Regions from separate parts of the Bacillus sp. S10(2024) genome, predicted to be linked through region 3. Evidence: riboswitches for the same ligand, from Rfam matches in the RefSeq annotation. Region 3 holds a riboswitch; each other region holds the start of a gene.
What was found. Region 3 has a riboswitch for S-adenosylmethionine ahead of mtnW (2,3-diketo-5-methylthiopentyl-1-phosphate enolase). Riboswitches for the same ligand answer to the same signal wherever they lie in the genome.
Positions count from the first base shown of each region.

Region 1: linked by a shared signal. The riboswitch ahead of AB1280_RS10690 (Na+/H+ antiporter NhaC family protein) and the one ahead of mtnW (2,3-diketo-5-methylthiopentyl-1-phosphate enolase) in region 3 are both predicted to bind S-adenosylmethionine.
Region 2: linked by a shared signal. The riboswitch ahead of AB1280_RS18425 (bifunctional O-acetylhomoserine aminocarboxypropyltransferase/cysteine synthase) and the one ahead of mtnW (2,3-diketo-5-methylthiopentyl-1-phosphate enolase) in region 3 are both predicted to bind S-adenosylmethionine.

Region 1 covers NZ_JBFLUR010000002.1:2,077,382-2,081,660, reverse strand. Annotated here, with positions in the region: gene gltP (glutamate/aspartate:proton symporter GltP) at 1-463, shown strand, start outside; gene AB1280_RS10695 (DUF402 domain-containing protein) at 667-1,194, shown strand; SAM riboswitch class I at 1,331-1,436, shown strand; gene AB1280_RS10690 (Na+/H+ antiporter NhaC family protein) at 1,534-2,844, shown strand; gene AB1280_RS10685 (flagellar basal body rod protein) at 3,040-3,396, shown strand; gene AB1280_RS10680 (PspA/IM30 family protein) at 3,440-4,090, shown strand; gene liaF (cell wall-active antibiotics response protein LiaF) at 4,210-4,279, shown strand, end outside.
Region 2 covers NZ_JBFLUR010000002.1:3,611,979-3,616,257, forward strand. Annotated here, with positions in the region: gene AB1280_RS18415 (chloride channel protein) at 1-637, opposite strand, end outside; gene AB1280_RS18420 (enoyl-CoA hydratase) at 1,270-1,641, opposite strand; SAM riboswitch class I at 1,829-1,932, shown strand; gene AB1280_RS18425 (bifunctional O-acetylhomoserine aminocarboxypropyltransferase/cysteine synthase) at 2,025-3,320, shown strand; gene metA (homoserine O-acetyltransferase MetA) at 3,301-4,206, shown strand.
Region 3 covers NZ_JBFLUR010000002.1:297,138-301,416, forward strand. Annotated here, with positions in the region: gene AB1280_RS01680 (methylthioribulose 1-phosphate dehydratase) at 1-435, opposite strand, end outside; gene AB1280_RS01685 (2-hydroxy-3-keto-5-methylthiopentenyl-1-phosphate phosphatase) at 432-1,091, opposite strand; gene mtnW (2,3-diketo-5-methylthiopentyl-1-phosphate enolase) at 1,088-2,332, opposite strand; SAM riboswitch class I at 2,398-2,504, opposite strand; gene AB1280_RS01695 (pyridoxal phosphate-dependent aminotransferase) at 2,556-3,746, opposite strand; gene AB1280_RS01700 (carbon-nitrogen family hydrolase) at 3,850-4,279, shown strand, end outside.

The DNA of each region.
Region 1 (4,279 bases), 1.8 Mb from region 3:
AGAGACGGTTCTACCAAAGATTATGGAAAAGATGGAGCGTTTCGGATGCCCGAAAGCAATCACATCTTTCGTTATTCCAACTGGTTATTCATTTAACTTAGATGGTTCAACGTTATATCAAGCAATTGCAGCGATTTTCTTAGCGCAAATGTATGGTATTGATTTATCGATTACACAACAGGTTACATTACTTCTTGTCTTAATGGTTACTTCAAAAGGGATTGCTGGTGTACCGGGCGTATCATTCGTTGTATTATTAGCAACGCTTCATACAGTAGGTATTCCATCTGAAGGTTTAGCGTTTATCGCTGGTATTGACCGTATTTTAGATATGGCACGTACTGCAGTAAACGTAGTAGGTAACTCATTAGCTGCAGTTGTTATGTCTAAATGGGAAGGACAGTATGACGCAGAAAAAGGACAAGCTTATTTGAAAGAGATTTCAGAGAAGCAAGTAGCTTAAATGATAGAAGGGCCTTCACGGTGCACGTGAAGGTCTTTTTTCTATATACATACGAATTAAGGAGCGTTCAAGTCCGTTTCTGCCACGTGTAATAATTAAAGTAAAGAGAGAATGCAAGTGCAGATCATGTTTTGTTTTACGTAGCAGCGACTTATATGAAAAAAATTTAAATGAATTTCTATATGGAATAAGGAGTAATGAGGATGAAACGTAAATATGGAGATGGCTCATCATGGAAACGGCTAATTGATAAAACGTATGCGGTAAAAGATGTACAGGACGGTATGTTAGGTATATTACTTATAAAGCAAGTGAGAGAGCCTAGTTATAAACAGTATAATAATCGGAAGATTTGTATTGCGCAAAATGGTTATACTTGGATCCAATATTTCATAAATGGAAAAAATTTTGCCATTACAGCGATGCTGAATGAGAAAAAAGAGCTTGTTCAATATTATATTGATGTTGCAAAAGAGTATAAAATGGATGAAAGAGGACTGCCTTATTTCGATGATTTATATTTAGATGTTGTCATGTTAGCAAATGAGAAAATGTATTTATTAGATGAAGATGAGTTAGAAAAAGCATATATGGACGGAGACATTTCAAAAGAGGAGTATAATTTAGCTTGGAATACAGCAAAGTGGATTATGAAAAAAATTGAAGAAAAAGAATTTTTATGGTTTTCGATTTTAGAAACAGAAATTCAAAAAATAAAAGATTGTTGCTGATATTTGTTACTTTATTTTCTGTTTCTATAATATCAAAAAAATACCAACTATTTTGATAGAAATAATATTTGACATTTTCTCCTGCAACGATTAAAGTAGAAAAAGATTGATTTACACAAAAATATAATATGAAACCTTCTTATCAAGAGAGGCGGAGGGACTGGCCCTAAGATGCCTCGGCAGCGGACTCATAATAGAGTGCTGTGCCAAATCCAGCAAGCGGTATGCTTGATAGATGAGAAGAGTGTTTCTTATATGATATATAAGACCTCTTCTCTTCAGAAGAGGTCTTTTTCGCTCTTGTGAAGGATAGGTTTAGAAATAGGAGAGGGTATAACTTTGGAACAAACAAAAGGAAATGCATTGGCATTATTACCACTTGGCATATTTTTAGCATTATTTATTGGTTCTGGTGTAATTACAGGGGATTTTTATAAATTACCAATTTTGGTTGCTATTTTAATTGCAGTTGCGGCTGCATTAGTAATGAACAGGAAAGAAAACTTTACTACAAAGGTTGAACGCTTTGCTAAAGGGGCTGGAAATCCAGATATCATGATTATGGTATTGATCTTTGTGTTAGCAGGTGCATTTTCTGAAACTGCAAAAGGTATGGGCGCTGTTGAAGCAACGGTAAACTTAGCTCTTTCTATTTTGCCACCAGGTTTCTTAATTGCTGGACTGTTTATTATTGGTGCATTTATTTCATTAGCAATGGGAACATCAATGGGCACGATTGCAGCATTAGGGCCAATTGCAGTAGGGATTAGTGGACACACGGATATTTCTATGGCGCTTGCTATGGCAACAGTTGTTGGTGGTGCAATGTTTGGCGACAATTTATCTTTTATTTCAGATACGACAATTGCAGCTGTACGTACACAAGGAACGGAAATGAAAGATAAATTTAAAACAAATTTCTTAATTGTATTACCAGCTGCTATTGTTACGAGTGTACTGTTAGTCGTTCTTACGTTAGGCACTCATACAAATATGACAGCACATGCGTTTAATTGGGTGAAAATTTTACCGTATGCAGGGGTGTTAATTACAGCGCTGCTTGGATGTAACGTACTAGTTGTATTATCAGGAGGAACAGTGTTAGCTGGTATTATTGGCATGGTAGATGGAAGCTACACATTAGCAAGTTTCTTTAAAAGTGTCACAGTAGGAATTAATGGTATGATGGAAATGGTATTATTAGCGATTTTAATCGGTGGAATGGTTGGAATTATTCAATATAACGGCGGCATTCATTATTTAATGAATGTGCTAACACGTAATATTCGTTCAAAAAAAGGTGCAGAATTCGGAATTGCTGGTCTTGTAAGTATGACAAATATGTGCACAGCAAATAATACAATTTCTATTATTTTTACAGGTCCACTAGCAAAGAATGTTGCAGATCAATATAATATTGATCCGAAAAAATCGGCGAGCTTGTTAGATTTATTCTCTTGTAGTGTGCAAGGATTAATCCCATACGGTGCACAAATGTTAACGGCGGCAGGATTTGCTTCACTTTCACCAATTGAATTATTACCATACTCATTTTATCCAATGTTAGTTGCTGTCTGCGGTATTATCTCAATTGTCATTAATTTTCCGCGTCTTTCGCCTGAGAAAAAGGAATATCAAAAAATAGCATAATAATCAGAAGAGGATGTCTTATAGTAGGCATCCTCTTTTGGTTTAGATATAACGACTGATTTCATCTTACTTTAAAAATAGGTCTGATAATAAATAGGACTTAAGTCTGAGAGAAAAACGGTTCTTAAGCTCGTTATAGAAAAATGAAAAGATAGGTAAGATAAGAGTATCAAAACGAAGGGAGGCAAGCACAAGATGAAACAATTTTTAGCGTTTATGGCAGCCGGTATTTTGGCTTTAATTGCTCTTGGAAGTCTTGCTGGTATTGTAGGATTAGCGATTGGAGCAGGGATTGTGTATTGGAGCTATAAATCATTTGTGCGAGCACAATCATTTTTTGGAAAACTAGCTTGGGGTATTGTCGGTTTAATCGGCTTGTCAATTGCCCTGTCCCATTCCCCAGCATTAATCGGTATTGTGGCATTAGTCGTTCTATATTATGGATACCGTGAATGGAAAAAAGAGAAACATGTAGTAGATGCTGCTTCAGATAGCTCGGAGCCGTATAACAATTTTGAAGATGAGTGGAACAAATTAATGAAAAATAACTAATATGAAATAAAAAATAATAGAGTAGAAGAGAGGAAGATTAAAAATGAAACAATCATTATTCGGACGTGTACGAGATGCAGTACTTGCAGATTTTCATAATGTATTAGACGAGAAAGAAAGAAAAAATCCAATTGCGATGTTAAATCAATATTTACGTAATAGTGAGCGCGAGGTAACAAAAATTGAAAAATTAATTGAGCGTCACAAAACATTAAAATCTAATTTTGCTCATGAGCTTGAAGGGGCGCGTTATTTCGTAAACAAGAGATCCAAACAAGCTGTAATTGCAAGGGAAGCAGGAGAAATGCAACTACATGAACGTGCATTAGAAGAAGTAGCATACTACGAAGGGCAAGTTGCTCGCTTAGAAAAAATGTATGAAGGGGTTGTAGAACAAATAGATGAGCTAGAACGTCGTCTATCTGAAATGAAAAATAAATTAAAAGAAATGAATGCAAAACGTATGGAATTAATGGCACGTGAAAATATGGCACATGCAAACCGCCGTATGAATACGGCTCTTCATAAGATGGATGAAAATAATCCATTTTTACGCTTCGAAGAAATTGAAAATCACATTCGTGATTTAGAGCTTCGCATAAATGAAGGTTATGAACGTGACACATTTGATATGAAAATTGCAAAGCTTGAACGCGAAATGAAAGGAAAAAAAGAAGTATCTTTAGACAAATAGGTAATAAAATAATTGTAGTATATTATAAAATGAGCTTATGATATAGTGATAGAAGAAAAGGTGTTGGAATACAATGCCTTTTTCTTCTATGTATATATAATAAAGAAGGGGGAGCTGCAATGAAGAAACAATTTTCGAAAACACAATTATTAGGGATGCTCCTCGTCATATTTGGATTCGGTCTTTTTC
Region 2 (4,279 bases), 3.3 Mb from region 3:
TAAAAGATCCTCGATTATCAAACTTACTAAGTAATAAATAAACAGAAAAACCAGCAAAAGTAGTAGCGAGATATACAATAGTCTTTTTTCCTTTGGAAATTTCGTCAATTGGTTTATTCTCATTTTCACTTGGAGCTAAATAACCGAATAATGGTGCATTAAAAATAACACTTAAAGTAGCGCCAATTCCAATTTCAGTTAGTCCCTTCATTCCTTTTAAAGTAAAATGAAAACGATCGCCAACCCACGTACAAAGTCCACCGATAATTCCAACAAGTGCTGCTTCCGGTCCTAAACTTGCACCAAATATTAAAACAATAATAGCTGTTAACGTAGATTGAAGCACAAAACGGTACTCAATCCTACCTGTTTTCTTATATTCACCCATTACCTCTGGCATTAAACGCGGGCATGTACCGAAGTACTTTTGTGACAGTCCGACAAGAACACCGCCAAGCACTGTTACACAAATTGTGTAATAAGGTGGTAATGAAAATTCCTTAGGTAAATATCCCCAAATAAAATGAATTCCAGCATTTGTGGTAACTAAAAATAACCAGACTGTAGCACCAACTATAGCACCTAGAAACATACCGTACATGATAAGTAAAGAATGCATGCCTCTCCTAATTTCCATTTTTTATGCCTCCTTTATGTTATATTCTGTTATGAAAAAATTCGGGATTTTGATACGAAAATAATTATACTTATAAATGTTATAACAGTTCTTTTTCCATTTTTATAAAGAACTTATTGAAGAGAATTGATACAAAAGATAGAGAATTACCTATAGTGTTTAATATTAAAGGGTTTATATGAATTTTATTTGAAATTCATATGAAAAATGTGTAGGGGGCACAGTGATATACCAATCAACTTAAGTTTTGAAAGTATCCCTATAAAGAAAAAAGATCACTTTATAATAAGTGATGTAGAAACATTTATATAAGGTATAACATTGTTGCAAATAGTATTTTCAGGGTTACCATAATGAATAAAATATAACTCTTTCATTTTACATAGTAAGTAAGGTTTTTAAAATGTATTTTTTATCTTAAAATAGAACATTTCCTGTATTTTTTCAAATTTAAAGCCCTATTTCATTCTATTCATATAATAAATTCATGTATATATGTTATTTGTGTCTCTGGAAAGTGGTAGGTGGTAAAATCTCATTTCACGGTTTAGAGAGAAGTAAAAAAATAAGCGGGGCAGGTTTTCTATCAGTGAGGGATGAAGCATCCCCCACTGATGGAAGTTTTACTTTAATTATTGACGAATAATTCCTTGAAAAGATCCTTCCAACACTTTTTTACCGTTTTGATTAAAGCATTCTGCCTTTGAAACGGCAATTACTCGATCTGCTTGTTCTTCGTGATGAGTAAGTGTGACTTCACATCGAACGGTATCTCCGGTAAAGACTGGACGTAAGAAAGTAAATTCCGCATCTCTTGCGATAAAATTTAAATCGCCGCCAATTTTCGTAGGTAATGTTGCAACTAGTAATCCTTGTACCATTACGCGTCCATGTTCATCTGGAACGACATGGTGTTCACCGGCATCACCAGAAATTTTACTAAATAGCTCTACATCTTCTCTCGTAAATGATTTTTCAAAAGTTAACATTTCCCCGACTTTCATGTATGTATCGCCTCCTATTGGTTTGTGAATGATTTGTCATTCATACCTTGAATTTTACAGAATATTCTTTACTCGGTAAAGTCTGGTGGTGGAAATGATGGGGGAATTAATGGAATATTTTAAGAACATTCAGAAAAAAAGTTGACATAAGGAAATAATTTCTATAAAATCATCGGTAATTGCATATGTCTTATCAAGAATAGGTGGAGGGAACGGGCCCTATGAAACCTTGGCAACAGCCGTAAATCGGAATTGTGCTAAATCCTGCAGGTATTTCCTGAAAGATAAGAAAGGCTACATGGCGAGCGTTTATCTAAACTGCTTCTTTCTTATTAAGGAAAGGAGCAGTTTTTTATTTTTTATAAAAGAAAGGAGATTGAGAAATGGAAGAATCATGGGGAAAAGGAACGATTTGTGTGCAAGGTGGCTATACGCCAAAAAATGGTGAGCCGCGTGTTTTGCCGCTTTATCAAAGCACGACGTACAAATATGATACTTCTGATGATTTAGCGGCCCTCTTTAATTTGGAAGCGGAAGGATATATTTATACGCGTATTGGAAATCCGACGCTTGCGGCCTTTGAGCAAAAGCTCACAGAGTTAGAAGGCGGCGTTGGTGCGGTTGCAACGGCATCAGGGCAAGCTGCAATTATGCTAGCAATATTAAATATTTGTGGCAGTGGTGATCACTTGCTCTGCTCATCAACAGTATACGGCGGTACATTTAATTTATTTGCAGTTAGTCTTAAAAAGCTTGGGATTGAGGTCACGTTCTTTAATCCAAACTTATCTGCTGATGAAATTGTTGCTCTCGCAAATGAGAAAACAAAGCTTGTATATGCGGAATCGCTTGGGAATCCAGCGATGAATGTACTGAATTTTAAAGAGTTTTCTGATGCGGCAAAAGAGCTTGGAGTACCGTTTATTGTGGATAATACATTAGCGACACCGTATTTATGTCATGCATTTGAACATGGTGCAAACATTGTTGTTCATTCTACAACGAAATATATCGATGGTCATGCAAGCTCACTAGGCGGCATTGTTATTGATGGAGGGAATTTCGATTGGAGTAAATTCCCTGAATTTGTTGAATCAGATCCAAGCTATCATGGTGTGAGTTATGTGAACAAGTTTGGGCAAGCGGCATATATTGTGAAAGCTCGTGTACAGTTATTAAGAGACTATGGAAATTGTATGAGCCCATTCAATGCGTACATGAGCAATATTGGCTTAGAGACATTGCATCTTCGCATGGAGCGTCATAGCCAAAATGCACTAGCCGTTGCACAGTGGTTATCGCAGCATGAATGCGTTGAGTGGGTCAATTATCCTGGACTTCAAAGTAATGAAAATTATGCATTGGCGCAAAAATATTTACCGAAAGGTGCGAGCGGTGTTTTAACATTTGGAATAAAGGGCGGCCTTGAACCTGCTAAACAGTTTATTGGAAATGTGAAGCTTGCCACATTGGTGACGCATGTTGCAGATGCAAGAACTTGTGTCATTCATCCTGCAAGCACAACGCATCGTCAGCTTACAGAAGAGCAGCAATGTTTGGCAGGTGTAACACCTGATTTAATTCGGTTATCAGTTGGTATTGAAGATGCGGCGGATATTATTGCTGATTTAGGGGCAGCACTTTCTGGAGGAAAACAGTATGCCGATCATCATTGCTAAAGATTTACCAGCTCGTAAAGTATTGCAAAATGAAAATATTTTTGTGATGACGAAAGAACGAGCAGAAACGCAAGATATTCGTGCTTTGAAGATTGCTATTTTAAACTTAATGCCAACAAAACAAGAAACAGAAACGCAGTTGCTTCGTTTAATTGGGAATACACCGCTTCAACTCGATATCCACTTACTTCATATGGAGTCCCATACAGCAAAAAATGTAACGCAGGAGCATTTAACAAGCTTTTATAAAACATTTCGTGATATTGAAGGAGAAAAATTTGACGGACTTATCATTACTGGTGCTCCGGTTGAAACACTTCCTTTCGAAGAAGTAGATTATTGGGATGAATTGAAACAAATTATGGAGTATTCGAATGCACATGTCACATCAACGCTTCATATTTGCTGGGGGGCGCAGGCAGGATTGTATTATCACTACAACGTTCCGAAATATCCGCTAGAACAAAAGATGTTTGGGGTATTTGAACATGAAGTGCAGCAGGAGCATGTGAAACTATTACGCGGTTTTGATGAAAGCTTTTTTGCACCGCATTCTCGTCATACAGAAGTACGGGCATCTGATATTCAACGCGTACAGGAGCTTGATGTGTTAGCGACATCTGAAGAAGCCGGTGTTCATCTCGTTATAAATAAAGATGGAAAGCATATTTTTGTTCTTGGTCATAGTGAATACAGCTGTGAGACATTAAAGCAAGAATATGAGCGCGATCAGCAAAGAGGATTGGATATTGCTATTCCCAAAAATTATTTTAAGCATGACAATCCTTTGGAAAATCCAGTAGTAAGGTGGCGTAGTCATGGAAATTTACTATTCTCAAATTGGTTGAATTACTATGTGTATCAGGAAACTCCTTATATTTTGTAAAGGAAGTTGAGCATAACACGTGGTAACGTTTTCTTTGTAAAGAACGATCTTTATTATTCAGAATGTTCTAAAT
Region 3 (4,279 bases):
AATATGTGCATAATTTTCGATAATTGGAATTCGAATAGAAGCTCCTTCTTCCCAAAGGTTGAGCGCTTTAATAATTTCTTGATTGCAGAGTACAACTTCTTGATCGTATACGTTCGTAATGACATTATTATCAGTCGTATGAATGTGTAAGACACATGCAGCATTTGTCAGGTTATAAATGTGAGTGTGCAGCAGTGTTTCGGCAGAAGGGCGTAAATTAGTTTCTAAAACAGGATTGCCGTGTTGATCAACTAACAAAAAGTCATCCGGTGTTGTTTTTGTTTTATCTCTTCCACTTGCTGTAACGAGAAAGGTAAGAGGATTATCACTCACTTTTATTGAAATGTTACCGCTTGTTGCTGGAAACCAATTTCGGTCAGTTAATTCTTTTTTCAGTTCACTCAGTTCTTGCCACTGACGAAAGAGCTGTCTCACTTTATCACCCCTAACAATTTTTCTACTTCGTTTTGTATATTATGAAATGTTTCAAATGGTATATAAGGAATATGGTGTTCTATACATTTAGTAATCAAAAAGTCACGAGCAAATACTTTGTCAGCAAGTTTTGCTGCTTGAAAATCTGTAATAGAATCACCAATTACAATTTTAAAATCGCCTTGTGAGCTTAAATTACGAATAAGCGTTGATTTACAGAGACCACATTTATTTTCACAATGTTCATCGCACGAATGCGGCCAATTTACTTGAATTGTGTCATTGGAAAAATCAGTTGTATTACAGTAAATGTTGTCAAAATCAACAAGTCCTTCGAGAAGAGGATAAACAAAAAAGTCCATTCCCCCTGATATGATATAAAGTGAGATATTATTTTTTTGTAAATAATGTACAAATTCTGTAAAGCCAGTACGAATGCATGCGGTTTCTTTTATAAAAGTTGTAATTTTAGCCTGTAAACTTGAAGGTAATAGAGAAAAAAGTTTTCCTACACCTTCTTGAATAGAAAGTTCTTGCGATAAAATTTGTTGTTTAATAGTTTCGGCCTCTGGTGGAGCAAATTGTTGCATAATGGAAACAATATTATCGTTATTTGTAACTGTGCCATCGAAATCACAAAAAATTTGAATGCTCATGCTTTTACCTCTTTAGCTGGATTGCCCCATAGGCGCAAGGCAGCTTGTAAATAAGAGTCATCACTCTTATGAAGCGGCGTGTTTGTTAATGCTGCATCGATAGCAGCTCGAAATGCTTTTCCGCCCCCCTGTGCGCCGGATGGGTGGCCGTGAATACCGCCGCCAGCATTAATGACACATTGCTCACCGAAGTCACGAATGAGAAGTGGAACAAGTCCTGGATGAATGCCAGCAGATGGAACAGGAAAGCTACGCTTAAAGGGTTCGTTTTCATCTGTAAGTGCTTTAGCTAAATAAAGTGCTTCTTCTTGTTGTAAAGCGACATTTCCATATGGTGATGGAAACAATGAGAGATCTGCACCAGCATAGCGAAGAAGCTTGCCAAGTAATAAAGATGGAGAAAATCCGTATAATCTAGATGCTATGTAAGTTCCGCTTACTGCTGGATGTGCCATAATTGGGATAGAAATATCATTGTCTTCCGCTAAAGCTTGCAACACATCAAGTCCATATGCAAATACGTTGAAAAGTAATAGATCAGCTCCAGCAGCAACGGCTTGTTTTGCCTTTTCTTTTAAATCATAAGTCCGTCCTGAAAGATTAACAGCATATAACGTTTTATGACCATATGTTTCATAAACAGATTGTAATACTTCTTTTCCGGCGTGAATCCGTTCTGACAGTGGTGTTAACGGATTATCAAATAAAATTTCATCATCTTTTACAATGTCAACACCGCCGCTTGCTTGATCGCGAAGCTGTGTTTTTAAATAACCGATATTCCGGCCGATCATTCCTTTGAAAATACTCATGAGAAGAGGTCGATTGTGAACATTTAAATTGTTTCGTATTTCATCGATGCCAAATTTAGGACCAGGGAAGCTCCTTTTGATTTCATCAGAAAATGTTAAATCAATTAATTTAATTTCTCCGTCCAAGGATAATTTCCCGAAAACAGTTGTAAAAATGGCTGGTAAGTCGGTTGTGAAGTTAGCAGCTGGATAGTGAATTTTAATCAGTCCACGTGTTACTTTTTTATCAAGATATATGTTTGTTTTTTCATCATCTTCTAATTTTTCTACGCTAACGACTGAACCTTTATATTGTTTTAATTGTTCTTGTAGCAAATGGGGTAAGTGTGTCCACGAACCAACTGTTAAACCGAGAGCAATTTGCTCTGCTTTTTTGATTAAATTATGAGAATCATCGTGAATGAAGTAAGTTGCTGTTATTCCGCTCATTTTCATAACCTCCTAGTTGAATAAAAAAAACCTCTCAGCTAAGGAGAGGTTTTTTTACAACCAGCTCCTTATCTGTCAGCGTAACGCTGCGAGAATTAGCACCGTGCCTACATAAAGTAGATCGGTTGCCGGGTTTCATCGGGCTCGTCCCTCCACCAGCTCTTGATAAGAAGTATTTGGAAATGTTTAAAAATTTTAATAACTGAATTTTGACAGAGAATTTTTACGTTGTCAATGATTTTTTGAAAATTTTTAATTTAGCAATTCTATGAACTGCTTCTTGAAGGCGTTCCTCTGAATGTAATAAACCGACGCGAATATAACCTTCCCCGTGTTTTCCGAAGCCGATGCCTGGGGCGACAGCAACGTGCGCTTGTTTTAATAGTACATCAGCAAATTCCTCTGACGTATACCCATCTGGAATGGGGAGCCAGGCAAAGAAAGAACCTTTCGGTGAAGTGACATTCCAGCCGATAGAACGACAAGCAGTAATAAAAGCATTTTTTCGAGATTCATAGCGCTCTACGAGTTCATCGACACAAGTTTGCGGGCTTAATAATGCTTCGCGAGCAGCTTCTTGTACAGCACCAAAAATACTAACATACATATGATCTTGTAATAAGTTAATCGTTTCAATAACACTTTCATTCCCAACGGCAAACGCGATGCGCCATCCTGCCATATTATATGTTTTTGATAACGTATAAATTTCAATACCAATATTTTTTGCCCCATCGATTTGTAAGAAACTCATCGGCTTTTTAGTATCAAAACCGATGGCGCCATACGCGAAATCATGGCAGACTAAAATGTCATGTTTGTTTGCAAACGATACAGTTTCCTCAAAGAATTTTGTTGTTGCAACGGCTCCGGTTGGATTGTTTGGATAGTTTAAAAACATTAATTTTGCTGCATCGGCAGTTTGTATATTAATCTTTGTATAATCAGGTAAAAATTTATTTTCTGCTAGTAGTGGCATTGTAGCAATCTTTGCCTTTGCTAAGGATATCCCTGATAAATAGTCTGGATAACCTGGATCAGGAACAAGGATTGTATCATTTGGATTCGTAAAACAAAGTGGTAATTCAACTAAGCCAGCTTTCCCGCCAAATAGAATAGCTATTTCTGTTTTCGGGTTTAATTGTACACCGTATTCACGCTCATAAAATGTAGCGACAGCCTCTTTTAAACTTTCATGTCCTCGAAATGGAGGATATTTATGATGAATCGGGTGTTCTGCTGCACGTTGTAATGCTGATACGATGTGTGCTGGTGTTGGTTGATCTGGATTTCCTTGCCCTAAGTTAATAACATCATGACCAGCCTGCATTACTCTATTTACTTTGGCGACAAGAGAAGCAAAAAATTGTGTTGGTAATGATGTTAATATCTCAGAAGATTGAAAATGTTTCATACTTTCCACCTCTTTTGAAAGTTGTTGCAATTATAGTGACAAATGATATAATCTTTCCAACTTTTTGTAAAGAAAAAAATAAAAAGGAAGAAGGAAGAGCGTAATGAAAATTGCTTGTGTACAAATGAATATCAGTTTTGGTGATGTTGCAAAAAATATAGAACATGCTGAAACAAAAATAAACGAAGCGATGAAGGAAAATCCAGATGTTATTGTATTACCAGAGTTATGGGCAACAGGTTATGATTTAGAGCGTCTTCCTGATATTGCTGATCAAGATGGCAATTATACGAAATGGTTATTAGCGAAGTGGAGTAAGCAAAATGGTATAAATATTGTTGGGGGTTCGATCGCAAAGCAGACAGAGAATGGTGTTACAAATACGATGTATATTAGTGATCGAACCGGAAACATTGTGGCTGAATATAGTAAAGTGCACTTGTTTCAGCTGATGGATGAGCATAAATATTTGATTGCTGGAAATGAAACGGGGCATTTTCTATTGGAGGGTATACCATGTGCAGGAACAATTT